DNA from 3 places in the Chengkuizengella sediminis genome. Region 3 is predicted to be linked to each of the others. Evidence: predicted binding sites of a transcription regulator. Region 3 holds the regulator's gene; each other region holds the start of a gene.

Region 1 (4,657 bases), on a different contig from region 3:
CTTTAAACTCCAACTTGCTCCACTTGATCCTTCAATTTTTAAATAATAAGTCCCTATGTTAATTGGCGTAAAATCAAATGACGTGTTACTAGAATAGTCAGATCTATATTCATACTCTGTACTATTATCTGGATAAAAAGATAAGTAGTTTCCACCTACTTTATGTAAACTATAGGTTTGATTTGTATCCAATTCTGTAATATACCAAGTATAGCCAGCATCCGTTATCGTTCCATCGAAACCTTCATTTATATCTATTAGAATTGCCTTCTCTTTACTTGTACCGTCTGGTTCTTCTTCAGTAACTGGTTCTTCTTCAATTACAGGTTCATCTTGGATCAGTTCTCCATCTACTGATGTTTCTTCAGTTGCAGATTCTTCTACAGTTGTAGGCTCCTCTTCTATAACTGAAGGGTCTGCTGGTGTTTCTTCAGTTACTGGAGTCTCCTCAAGTTGTGCTTCTTCAATCACTGGAGTTCCCTCAGAAACTTGTGGCACTTCACTTTGAAGTGGTAAAAATTCCTCACTAGCATAAGTTGGAATAATCGAACTACTTAAAAAAATGAAAATAAAAATGATTAGTAGACTGTTGTTAAAAATATTTTTCACCTGATTTACCCCTTTTCTACCATTTAAATTGTAGTGCATTTACGGACGTCAAAACCCTCGACCTACAAACTTGCCGAGGGAGTTAACTTATTTATTCTATACTTAAAATACTATTGGAATATACTGGGGTTGTCTAGAAGTCATTTAGTACTATTTGTAATCTGGAAAGGAAATTTTCCTTAGATCATTAGACTCATAGAAATACAAATAATGGGTTAATATGTTTTTATTTGAATTATTTCTTGGAATAATAAGATTGATCTTGTATATTAACCTGTGCTTCTTATATAATAGGAACAAACGTTCCGTTAGGGGTGAATGAAATGAAACAACATGAAAATAAATTAACACCTGGATCAAATATGATGTGGGAAGCAAGTCGTATAATCCTACCTGAACATAAAGAACTTATGAATCATTATCAAAAAGAACGAAATAGAAAGACTAAACCAGAACTTGCAGAGGAAGAGGTCAATATCATATCTCAGAAATTATCTGAATCAATGTTGAATGAGTCTGAAATCATAGTTGAATTGTTTCGTGACTTTGGTGAAAATGCATATAAAACTGGATTCATCACTAAATTTGATACCCGATTAAAACAAGTAAGATTAGAGGATGAGGATGATTACGAGTGGGTCAAGTTTAGTGACATTTTAAGTGTGAGGTGAATGTATGAATACAAAAACTAAGTTAACTAAAGTTATAAACGATTGGGATCCTGCTAATCTTTTTCCAGGTGCTCCTGATGACGAATATGAACGCGAAATCTTATCAATTATGGAAATTTTAGATAGCGTGAATACTCCTACAAATCTCGCAAAAGAGTTACAACATATATTTAACAAGGCTTTTTCATGGAATTCTAGTGAAGTTCATTTCACTATTATTGCTAATAAAATTTGGTCAGAAATTAAGTAGTGAGAAGGTGATTCCGTGCTTACCGACCTTGAACTAAAGGTATTACGTATTCTGTATAACTTCACGCATTCAAAACTTAGAATGCCAACAATACCAGAACTTGAAATTAAAACAGGTAAAGAAGAGAAAATAGTCCGCTCAGTTTTGAACGGACTTGTAAAGGGGCGTTATATTGAATGTCCTGATGGTGACACAAAGAATATAAAGATTATATCTACTAGGGACTATGACTCGCCCTTTAAAAAATACCTAGGTTAATTCTGATAAAATTCATCATTGATATATTAGTACGCCATAAGTTAAAATAACTATATACTACATTTCCATGATTTTTTAAACCAAACCATCCTATCGATGAACTGCACCATCGGGATGGTTTTTCATCTATGATCTGATTACTAATTACCTACCCTCTCTTTTTCTAATTGTACTTAATCAAGATGGGGTGAAAATTTTTAACCCCCCATATGTATATATATTTAATTTATTTTTCCTTCTATATCAACTATGACATTATCTGCATTAATCAATTGAGCTGGATCCCCGTTGTTATTCCAAATATTTTGCTCTGTCCAATATAGATCAACGGACCATATACCTCTAGAAAAGTCTCCTGACCAAATAGTGATAGCTTCTCCGGCTTTAATGGTATACGAGTCAGGGAAATCAAAACGTTGATCTCCTTGAACACTTAACACACTCCATCCAGTCATATCCATGTCTGTGATATCATTATTCATAATTGTTATATACTCTTCCTCTAAATTTAGTTCTGTAATTTGAATAGGTGAATTGTTTTCCGTTGTTACTGGATCTATGCTTTCGTTTTCTGTAACTTCATTAAAGGTTACATCACCATCTAGCCAAGCTACCTTTACATAATCCTCTATAGACCATATCCCTATGCCTTCTTGCCTCGCTTCCTCTTGAGTCTCTTGAAACTGATCCACATATTTTACGTTAGGTGGATAAATGTAAGCCACTCTAGCGAGTCCTTTTTCTAAGAGCATTTCATTAAACATTCTCCCATCTACCCATAGATATGCTAGTAATCTATCGTATTTATCACGTTTAGAAACATCAATTTCAACTTGAACCTTTTTACCTTTTGGGAACGTGTCTTTTGCAAATTGTGAAGCTTCAGGTCCAAAAGGTTGGATAGGTTTGTTTGGATGAACAGTTTCTGGAGTGTCTACAAGTAGTAATCGAATCGTTTCTTCTTTACCTTCAAGCTTTACTTTTATGGTATCACCGTCAACTACGTTAGTTATTGTTGCATTAATTAACTGCTGCTGAATTTCAATATCATTTGTGTTTTCATTCTGTTGATTTTCTAAAGTGTATGTATTAGAACAACCAACAAGAAATATAAGTAATAAAATATATAAAATTCTCATGATGTTTTTTTACTCCTCTATTATAGTAAAATCATACGGATATATTTCTATAGCTTTCTTGTTTTCAAACAACGAAAAGAAATCTTGTCGAACGAGTTGGTTTAATGTTGAAATATAGTACGCTGAAATAAGATCTTGATGTTCATCCAATAACAGATAACTAGGGTAATGTAGTCCACTTGGATGTGTGATTACTCCCTTAGAAATATTTAATTCTTCTGACACATAAATCTCAAAATCTTCATTTCTTTCGTGTTCTTGAATGTATTTCTTCGCATCTGAATTCATTTCAAATACTATGATTTTATTTTCCAATGATATACCAGCTTGTTTTAAATCATTCTTTTTTTTATATTCTAATAGTGAAGATATTTTTTTACCCATTTTGTATTAGCTCCCTTTTGTTATAAATGGATACTATATTTCTACACTTAGGAAAGGTGCTGCAACCATAAAATTCTCCTTTAGGACCCTTTCTAATAACCATATTATGACCACATTTATTACATCTCTTATCTCCACGTTGCACCTGTTCCAATATTTCGGCAGGCTTTGGAATTGCATCTGGATTCATCTTCAAAATCATATCGATTAACTCTTGTCGTGTGAATAGACGTACTTGATTAGCTTTAGCTAGATTCATTGCTGCTTTTGTATAGAATCGATTTGAAATTACCCAGGCTTCAGTTGCTTGGTAATAATTCATTGAACTATGAACTTGTTGAATTGCTTCAATACCAATGTTTTTTGAGTATCTCTTAGCTTGTACTACAATTTTCCTATTATCTTTTTTTAAAACAAGATCAGCTCCGTAATCTCCTGAAGCACTTGTTACCTGCACAGAATATCCTTGCGATTTAAATAGGTGAGATAAATAATGTTCAAATTGATGGCCATCCATTTTGTCTATATCACTAATTCCAGATCTTTTTAAACTATCAACCTTTTGTTTATGCTTAACTACTAATATGAATATAATAATGACTACTGCAATTAGTGCTATAATTATTGAAGCTATCATTGATTTAGTGAAGTAGAAGGTTCCAAAAAATGAACTTACTGCTACAAATCCAAACAATGATTGTATTAATTCCTCTTGTTGTTTTGCTTTACTTTTTCTTCTGGCCATTTTTTCTCCTCTCTATAATTAGCTCTGTATTATAGTAGTCTGCTTAACTTAATTTTCTGTCCAGTTTAAGTGTATCCTACTATCTTTTTTTCGCACTCAACTCAATCCCATGACTTTAATCATGTGGAGTTTCAAATTTAGATTAATAAGCTTTTATTAAATCACTAAAGGCTATCTCAATCCCGACTGACTTTAGTCTATCTCGCCTTTCATAATATAATTTTCTAAGCATTTGTTCCTTTACTTCATCTATGCTATGGTGTATAGCTCTATGGCATGTAGGACACAAACTTAGCAAGTTAACAATACGATCCAAGTCATATTCAAAATTAGTTTGTAAATTCATTTGAACCAGATGATGTAACTCCATGAATGGCCTATTCGTTTTTTTCGAGATAAATGTAGTATGATTTTCATCATAAGTACATTTGTAATTTGCTAGATGTAATGCTTCTGCTGCTATATTTGCTTTTCGTGGCCATCGTTCTTTTTTCCTTTTATCAATCGTTGGATTAGGTCGTTTTCTCGGACCTTTCTCTTCTTCAAACACTTTTTTTTCCTTAGAAAGCTCATTTACTCTCTCTTGATACTCCATTTCCTG
Region 2 (4,657 bases), on a different contig from region 3:
GAGACTATGACCAAAACAACTATCATTGAAACAAGCACGACAACATTTGGAGCTTCAATTACAAATACTTTAAGTGAACATCAAGATATGTCTAGAGATGAACTTGTGAGTAAAGTAAGAGAATTATTTCCAAACAAATTTGATTTCATTCATGATGAAGATTTTGAGTTGGAAACTTTATATGATGAAGAAGGGTATAGGATATCGTTTTATAAAAGGTTTAGTGAAGATAAAAGTATATATGGAGATTTTCAATTTGATGAATCCATGAAACTAATAAGTTATTATTATGATGCTGAAGAATTGGGAAACCAAGGTGCCCTTTTTCCACCAAAGGTAAATCGTGAAGAAGCAAAAGAGATTGCTAGAGGATTTTTACAATCTATTCAATTAACGAATGTTGAATTAGAGAATGATCCTTATCGATTTGGGAATACGTCACCTTTAACTGAACCAATAGAATATCATTTTTCTATTATAATAAAAGAAAATGGAATTCCAATTCAAGATCAACAGGGAAGTATAACTGTACAAAGTGATGGTGAAATTACAAGATACTATAATAGAAACAGTACCGGTAGAGAAACATTCGAAGATATAAGTAACATTTCATCTTTAGAAACGATAAAAGAACAAGTTGAAAAAGAGATCAATCTTGAATTGGTTTATTTAATAGATTGGGATTATCGAAACGACGAAATCCAAGCAAATTTAGCCTATGGTTTAAATCCTAATTTTGATAAAGTTTATGCCCAAGATGGTTCTTATTTATTAAATGGTGAGTTAACAAATGATCTTAAGCCAAATCGAAAATACAAATTCATCAGTGACTCTCCTTCACAAAATACTAACTTTTCAAAAGAAGAAGCTGAAAAATTGGCTGTAGAATTGTTAGCACCTGTAGATGAGGATGTTGAGCTTGTCATTAAAAGTGTGAACGAAGAGGAACGTTTAGGTCTCTCAACTTATGAAGTGAGTTATATGTATTATTTTGGAAACTCAGGCACAGGGTCTAGTGTAAGTTTTGATAAAGAAACTGGGGATGTATTAAGTTTTCATAAAACTGATTATAGAAATCAAGGTTCTTCTTCTGAACAAAATGGTGTGATTACTGTTGATGAAGCCTCGGATAAAGCTATCGAATATTTTAAAAAATATGCACCTGCTAAAACTCATGAATTCGTATTTTATGAAGATGGAAGTAATTTGAATCAAACGTATTTGAGGTATGGAGACGGAACAGAATATGTTTTTCATTTTCCACAATATAAAGACGGTATTAGGATTGAAGGAAATGGTGCAGATGTTTCTGTAAGTAAAGAAGATGGAACCTTAATAAGAATGAATGTAAATGATTATCAGCCTATTCAGTGGCCAAATCCAGAAGATGCATTATCACAAGAAAAAGTGATATCTGACTTTAAAAGTAATCTGACATTAGAATTAATTTACGATGTGAGTCCCGATTATAAAGTGGGAGGAGAAAAAACTTACCTTGCTTATTATAGTATCAGTTTTGCTCCAGAGGTTTATAGTTTTTACGATGCTATTCAAGGAGAGTGGGTACCTAGAAGTTACGCATCGGATCAATTATCAACAAATATTGAAGTAGAACACTCATGGGCAAAAAAAGAAATCAATTATCTGATAATGAAAAGAATTATTTCTGTTGGTAAAAATGAAATGATTGATCCTGGTAAATCAATAACTGTTGGCGATGGCTTAAATATACTCATCAAGTCAATCAATGATCCTTATGACATTGAAGGTACTGAGGGGGTTTCACCAACATTCTCGAATATTAATTTAGAGCATGATGATTTTCATATTATAGAAAGAGCAGTATTTCAAGAAATTATTAATGAGGAAGCAGATACCTTTGTTATAGATGAAACTTTGACTAGAGAAAAATTAGCCTATTGGTATGTACGTGCGTTAGGTTTGCAAAAAATGGCTGAGCAAAAAGATCTATATCTTATTGATTTTACTGACAGGGAACAAATTACAAATGATTATCAAGGGCATATTGCAATAGCAAATTCTTTAGGTTTGTTAACAGAAAATAAAAATGGTCAATTCCGTCCACAGGAATCGGTATCCTTGGCAGAGATTTCTGTTTCGGTAATTCGTTTAGCGAATATGATGAGTGAGTTTTAGTGAAGGAAAATATTTAAACCCTATCGTTTGTTATCATAAAAAAATGATAATTTAGAAAACTGTTATCTACGTTTGTGGTGACAGTTTTTTTGTCACTAAAAATTCAAGAAAGCTTAAGTAAGGAAGAAGCTATAGAAATTGCAACAGAAGTTCTAAAGGAAATTCCTGATAGTATGCCAGCAACTGAAATACTTGAACAGTATAAAATAGAATAATCAAATGTAATGTATGTTAAAGAAGAACTTTAAGGAAAATTTTCCTAAGGTTCTTGACTATGTTTTGATCCATCAAGAAGTTTTATGATAATAATGCTTCAATCTGTAAAATTAAAGTTAGGAATGATGTTACAGCTTAAAAAATCTTAACATAAACATTTAATATAACTCTTTGTAGATGATTTTATTATTTTCTCAAAAAATGGGAAAGCTAAATTAACTAGACATTTATAACTTAAATAAATCATCTACGGGAGTGTGAAATATGAATAAATTGAAACTATGTTTTTATGTTTTGAACATTTTTCTAATCTTGAGTTTAATTAGTTGTACAAATGACAATAACAACATTAAAGAAGAACTAACTTTAGATGATGTGACAACTACCCTTACGGAAGAAGGAATTAAACTTAAAGAGGCGGAGCGGAATTCTAGGAGTATCTTTCAACTTGAATTGAACGGTGTTACTCCGAACGTCTATGCAATTGGGGACAATGAACTATCCATTTATATTTTTGAAAATGAGACAGAGCGAAATAAAGGAATGGATGAATTTAAAGAAAAATTAGGTTCAGCAGACATTGATGTAGACAAATATACGCATGAAATCAATAATGTCACTATCTTTTATTTGTATCAGGGTGAAGATATAGATGAAAAGATGGAAAATGCAATCAACAAATTATCTAGTTGAAAAGTTATGTATTTAAAATTAGCCTATTCCCTGATAATAAATAGGGAGTAGGCTTTTAAATAATCAAAGTTAAAAAAAAATTTGAACATCAGTATTGAATCATGAGTGTTACAGAAGAAAGTCATTTACTCTATTTTGCTTCTAAAATATACATTCAATATCACTTTTACATTTTATATTTTCTTCAATTAAAAAGAACTTTAATTTATTAATGATTATTGAAACTCTTCCAAATTTACCCTTCGATTGCCATCACCCAAACAAAAGTTTATAATATAAACAAACATCATAAAATTAGTTTACTGAAGGTGGTGAAACCATGAATCAAAAAGAACAACGCATCCTTCATCTAATCCAAGAAAATCCTTTTATCACTCAAAACGAACTAGCAGAAAAATTGGAATTATCACGACCTGCTGTAGCAAACTATATTTCCACACTTACAAAAAAAGGAAAACTTGTTGGACGAGCATACATTTTACCTAAGGAAAAACATATTACTTGTATAGGTGGCGCAAATGTAGATCGTAAAGCACAGGTGATAGGATCAGCTCAATATGGAACATCAAATCCAGTCACTTCTTTTAAATCAACTGGGGGAGTTGCACGAAACATTGCAGAAAACCTTGGTAGATTAGAAAGTTCAGTTTCACTTCTAACACTTCTAGGAGAGGATTCTGAAGGGGAGTGGTTATTAGAAAAAAGCAAACCTTATATCGATATGAGTTTAATTTATAAAATTCCGAACAGCAATACAGGGGCTTATACAGCAGTCATTGATTCTGATGGGGAAATGGTCATCGCATTATCTGAAATGTCTATTATCGATCAAATGGAAGTATCTCATGTGCAAAAAAGGTGGGGGCGTATTGCTGGTTCAGATTTAATATTAATGGATACAAATTTACCTCCTGAAGTCATCGAACACATCATAAAACAAAGTTACATCAAAAACATCCCAGTTTGTATTGCTTCTGTTTCATCTCCTAAGATCAATAAAATTCCTGAGGATTGTACAGGAGTGACTTGGTTGATTTTAAACCGAGATGAAGCTGAAACTTTAACAGGTATACCTTTAAATGAGGAAAACAACTATAAAAAAGCTACAGATATAATGATCGCAAAAGGAATAGAAAATATAGTGATTACACTTGGAGAACAAGGCGTATTTTATGCTACTAACAAGGGAGAGTCAGAGTATATTCTTCCTCCAGAAATCCATGTTCAAGATGTTACAGGTGCTGGGGATTCACTAATAGCTGGAATAGTTTATGCCACACTTCAAGGTGAAGATATACAAACGGCTTGTAAATATGGGATGTCTTGTTCAGCAATTACTTTACAAACAAATGAAACAGTACATTCTGGATTAAACAAAAAAGTGTTACATGAAGGATATACAACTTATTTTGAAGGGGAAGATCAACATGAAACTTAAATCATTCATAGAATATTCACAAGAGGTATTAGAAGCCAAAAATAATAATAAACCGGTGGTTGCTTTAGAATCCACGATTATCTCTCATGGAATGCCTTATCCACAAAATGTAGAAACAGCGAAAACAGTGGAACAGATTATTCGAGACAATGG
Region 3 (4,657 bases):
ACTTGCGGATCCGAATGGAAATAATTTTGGTGCAGATCGTTTAGAACACATAGCCAATGAAATATTATCTATCTCAGATAATGGGGTTGAAGTATCCATCGTTGTCGGTGGTGGAAACATATTCAGAGGAAATTTGGCATCTGTATGGGGAATAGATAAAGTAGAAGCAGACAATATTGGTACACTAGGAACAATTATCAATAGTTTAATGTTAAGAGGTGTGTTAAAGAGCAAAACAAATAAAGATGTTCGTGTTATGACCTCAATTCCAATAACAGCTGTAGCAGAACCTTACATCCATTTAAGAGCAGTTCAACATCTAGAAAAAGGGTATGTAGTTATCTTCGGAGGAGGAAATGGACAACCTTTCGTTACAACAGATTATCCAAGTGCGCAACGTGCAATAGAAACGAATAGTGATGCTATATTAGTTGCTAAACAAGGAGTGGATGGAGTTTTTACAAGTGATCCCTATCTGAACAAAGAGGCAGAAATGTATAGAAACTTAAACTATAACGATGTTATTACTAATAACATAAAAGTAATGGACCAGTCTGCTTTATTATTAGCACGAGATCATAAACTCCCCGTTCATATATTTAATTTTGATAAACCTGAAGCAATGAAGAAGATATGTGAGGGTCAGAATATAGGAACTTCTATAAATGATGAGGATACTAAATTTTATTAAATATTGAGATTAATAACCTGAATGAATAAAAGTCCAATTGCTAGGGACTTACCTAGATGTTGGACTTGAATCAATTCAATTGTTTCTTTAGTTTCTCTAACGCTATATAAGCTAACTCTTCCCATCGATTACTCTCATTAGATGATACAACCAACCATCCTGATAGTGGGATTTTATTTTTGAAGGGACTTAGTACACGTGTATGTTGTAAATTATGAGTTTTTGGATCAAAATCCTTCCCTAATTTAAAAACCATTTCCTTTTTATCATAAAATGTAAATACTTTCGTTTTATATTTGATTGCAGGTGAGCTCATCATTTTACCATGTGACACATTTACACCACTTAATACTAATTGGTTTGCTATTTTTTCAAAAATTTTACGTTCTTTTTCCAATAAAATTGCCTACTTTCACTTTCAATAAGAATAATTATTTTTCATCAACTAACCATCCTAAATTCTTTTCTTCAATTAAATTAGAATCTGCAAGTATTTGTTCTACACCCAAATAACGTATAAATCTCTCAAAACACGTCTTTAAATCAAACTTTAATTGTTCTGAAACCGTAAACCCAGGTTCCCACCACCAATTTTTAATCATTAAAACTTTTTTCTTTTTATCTTTAACTGGTTCAAACCTTGCTATAAACCGATCATTATGTAAAATTGGTAGTACATAATAACCATAACTACGTTCATTTACAGGTTTGTAAACTTCCCATATATATTCAAACTCAAAGAGTTCCTTAATTAACTTTCGATCCCATATCAGATTATCAAGTGGTGCAATAATTGAAGCATAACTTTGACCACCACTATGTTTTGTTAGAAAGCTTTCATCTGTTTTTCTCATATAGAATTTATTAGATATTCCGTGTATTGTTACTTCAATTAATTTCCCAGCCTCAATTAATCGTTGTAAGGACATTTTACGATCAGAACTTTTAATTCCTCTAATCCCTAACCATGCGTCCCCTGATCTATCCCATAATAGACCAATCGCTCCTATACGCCTCATTACATACCAGTCTACATATTGCTCAAACGTTTTATTTGGATCTTCCTTTAATAACAATTGCTCAGGAAGATTTCGATCTGTAACATCATACATTTTACGTGTTCTATCCTTATTATAAATAATTAAATCTCCTGCAAAATATAAACTTTCTAAGGCAGCTCTAGATAATCGAGTAGGTGCCCACGGCCAATCGACAATTTGATTATATGATAAATCTTTCGAAGATACCGGTCCCTTTTCTTTTATTATGCTTATTACATCATGACGAATTGCCTGCACTTCTTTTACATTCTTTAATTGTTCTCTCTTCAAAGCTCTAAACCTTGAAAAACAGGGCCAATCCTCAGTAAGATAAATTGACATGTTTTTATCCCATCCATCTAATAAAACCCGTTCTTTGTATAACAATTCTTGAAGCATGTGAGTACAAAAATTATAAATTCTGGATTGCAACACTAACTCTTGGTTAAAACCTACTACATTCAATGGATCAAATTGAATGCATCCAACACGATGAATAAAATCAATGATTCCTTGTTTACCCGAAAATTGATTTGAAGGTTTCAAACCTTGATATGAAATAAGAAAGTCGCGTGCTTTTGCTTTTGATAATGATATTTTGTCCATAGTGACATAAACTCCTTATAGATCATACTCTACTATTCTTCACTATTATTGGCACATTTCCTCATGTCAATTACACCATTTATAATTCAACATTAGGAATCAACAAGGCTTGTCCTATAATGATATTACTATTTTGTAGTTGATTCTCCTCTTTAATCTTAGAAATAAAATATCGGATGTCCACTTCTTTGGGTACATAGCTCTTAGCAATACTCCATAATGTATCTCCAGGTTTTACATGAATTTGTATAGTTTGTTCGTCTTGAAGTTGAACAGTTACCGTATTTTCGGATGCAAAAACATTCAAGATCGTTCCAAACATCAATCCAATTGTTACAATCACAGTGATAATTAAAATAAATAGTACCTTTTTTCTTAAAATAGTTGATTTGTTTTGAACTTTTAGCTGTACTGCTTTTTTTGTATCTATGGCATTACTTGTATAAATTAAATGCATATAATTACCTCCAAACATTTGTTCTAATTTCAGGTTATCACGAACAGTTGTTTGTGTCAACATATTTTTCGAACTTATGTTTGTGCGAAATAACGTTCTATGTTATAATACCAAATAATACATAGAACGTTTATTGTGATGAAAAAAATGGGGAGGGAATTAAATTGAACAAGTTATCTACTAGGCAACAATCAATATTAGATTTTATTAAAGAAGAGGTGCAAAAAAAAGGCTACCCTCCATCCGTTCGTGAAATTGGAGAAGCAGTAGGTTTAGCATCCAGTTCTACAGTACATGGCCATTTGGAAAGATTAGAAAAAAAAGGGTTTATTCGTAGAGACCCTACAAAACCACGTGCTATCGAAATATTAGATGAGGAAAATCCTACTATCGCTACTTCTTCCATAGCACAAGTACCTTTGATTGGAAAAGTTACCGCTGGTCTTCCAATTCTTGCTACAGAAAATATAGAAGAGTACTTTCCACTTCCAAATCATTATGTCGGAGATTACAATGTTTTCATGCTTCAGATTGTTGGAGAAAGCATGATTGAGGCTGGAATTCACGATGGCGATTACGTTATCGTAAGGCAGCAGCAATCCGCAAATAATGGTGAAATTGTGGTTGCCATGACCGAAGACAATGAAGCAACCGTCAAGAGATTTTTTAAAGAATCCAACCATTTTAGACTACAGCCTGAAAATTCAACAATGGAGCCAATTTTACTCAATGAAGTTAGTATATTAGGCAAAGTAGTGGGATTATTTAGAGACATTAGTTAATAAAGACAACTGCAAACTAAAATTTATTAAAGCGTCTTATAAAGATTAAACTTCTTCCAATATTGGAGGAAGTTTTTTTATTGATTTGATTAATTTATCATTTGATAAAACAAAATTTATAAAGGCATTCACACATTTTAACTAATATTGGTAAAAAAGTATAATCAAATTTTATTTTGCTTCATACATTATTAAAGTGCGAAAATTTTACATTTCATTTACTGAAAAAAAACATTTTTGTGCTATGGTTTGATTATCAGATAGAAAAATATAAAACATGTAGGAGTGAGACAATGGATTTATTTGGGTATGGGGATTATAAATTCTCAAACTTTCATGAGAGGACTAGACACCGTTTATACGAAGAATTTGAAAAATTAGAAGGTAAGAAATCATTAAAATCTCCAAAAGAAACAGATTTATTTAATAACAATTATAAAAAATATCGTTGAATTCCAAGAAGTCATCGAACTTGTTCTATTAAAAAAACCATCATATCCCTCTCAAGGAAACCTTGGCACATGCTGAGGTTTTTTATACTCTAAGTATACCCGTCAGGACATTCAATAAATAATTGTTATATCCACAACTTGCCATCTTGATGCTAGATTTTGAATTCTTATAAAAAACTCACCCTCATATCTTCGATGATAATTAAAGTCAAAATAATTTTCTCCAGTTGTATGTACTTCTTGAATTTTTTTACTGCCATCCCACAATTGTATACGAACAAATGGTTTAGATGAAATATAAACTCTACTAATAGAATCAATAAGAGGAACATCGTAATACGCACGTTTGTTTAACCTGGGACTATAAGAAACTCCTTCTGTTTGTACTAACTTTTTTAACATGCTAATAACTCCTCCTTAATAAATTAGTAATATTTATTTATTCATTATCATAATAATATATTTTTTAAGTTTCATAATTTTTGATTACAACGAACTGAACCCGAAAAATGATATAATAATATAGATATACTTTCATTTTCAAGTAACAATATACAAATATGTATATTTCTAATTTAAGTAAAACAAAAAAACAAAAAATCCATAATAAAAGCTTCTCCATAGCGGAA

What was found. Region 3 encodes LexA, which represses DNA repair genes until DNA is damaged. Its sites were predicted from a motif close to CGAACATATGTTCG; they were not measured.
Region 1: a site for LexA is predicted at 903-916, ahead of EPK97_RS21100 (YolD-like family protein). Genes of this name have one in related genera too.
Region 2: a site for LexA is predicted at 3,324-3,337, ahead of EPK97_RS06425 (carbohydrate kinase). Genes of this name have one in related genera too.

Annotation. Positions count from the first base shown of each region.
Region 1 covers NZ_SIJC01000025.1:140-4,796, forward strand. The annotation lists partial or broken gene EPK97_RS21095 (hypothetical protein) at 1-609, opposite strand, end outside; gene EPK97_RS21100 (YolD-like family protein) at 933-1,280, shown strand; gene EPK97_RS21105 (DUF1871 family protein) at 1,285-1,530, shown strand; gene EPK97_RS21110 (hypothetical protein) at 1,546-1,788, shown strand; gene EPK97_RS21115 (thermonuclease family protein) at 2,010-2,927, opposite strand; gene EPK97_RS21120 (hypothetical protein) at 2,937-3,311, opposite strand; gene EPK97_RS21125 (restriction endonuclease) at 3,304-4,056, opposite strand; gene EPK97_RS21130 (MrcB family domain-containing protein) at 4,199-4,657, opposite strand, start outside.
Region 2 covers NZ_SIJC01000002.1:386,664-391,320, forward strand. The annotation lists gene EPK97_RS06415 (YcdB/YcdC domain-containing protein) at 1-2,157, shown strand, start outside; gene EPK97_RS22130 (hypothetical protein) at 2,247-2,372, shown strand; gene EPK97_RS06420 (hypothetical protein) at 2,638-3,066, shown strand; gene EPK97_RS06425 (carbohydrate kinase) at 3,386-4,504, shown strand; gene EPK97_RS06430 (pseudouridine-5'-phosphate glycosidase) at 4,494-4,657, shown strand, end outside.
Region 3 covers NZ_SIJC01000005.1:286,913-291,569, forward strand. The annotation lists gene pyrH (UMP kinase) at 1-691, shown strand, start outside; gene EPK97_RS12740 (hypothetical protein) at 762-1,088, opposite strand; gene EPK97_RS12745 (DNA glycosylase AlkZ-like family protein) at 1,123-2,337, opposite strand; gene EPK97_RS12750 (LysM peptidoglycan-binding domain-containing protein) at 2,417-2,794, opposite strand; gene lexA (transcriptional repressor LexA) at 2,959-3,576, shown strand; gene EPK97_RS12760 (hypothetical protein) at 3,870-4,028, shown strand; gene EPK97_RS12765 (hypothetical protein) at 4,140-4,430, opposite strand.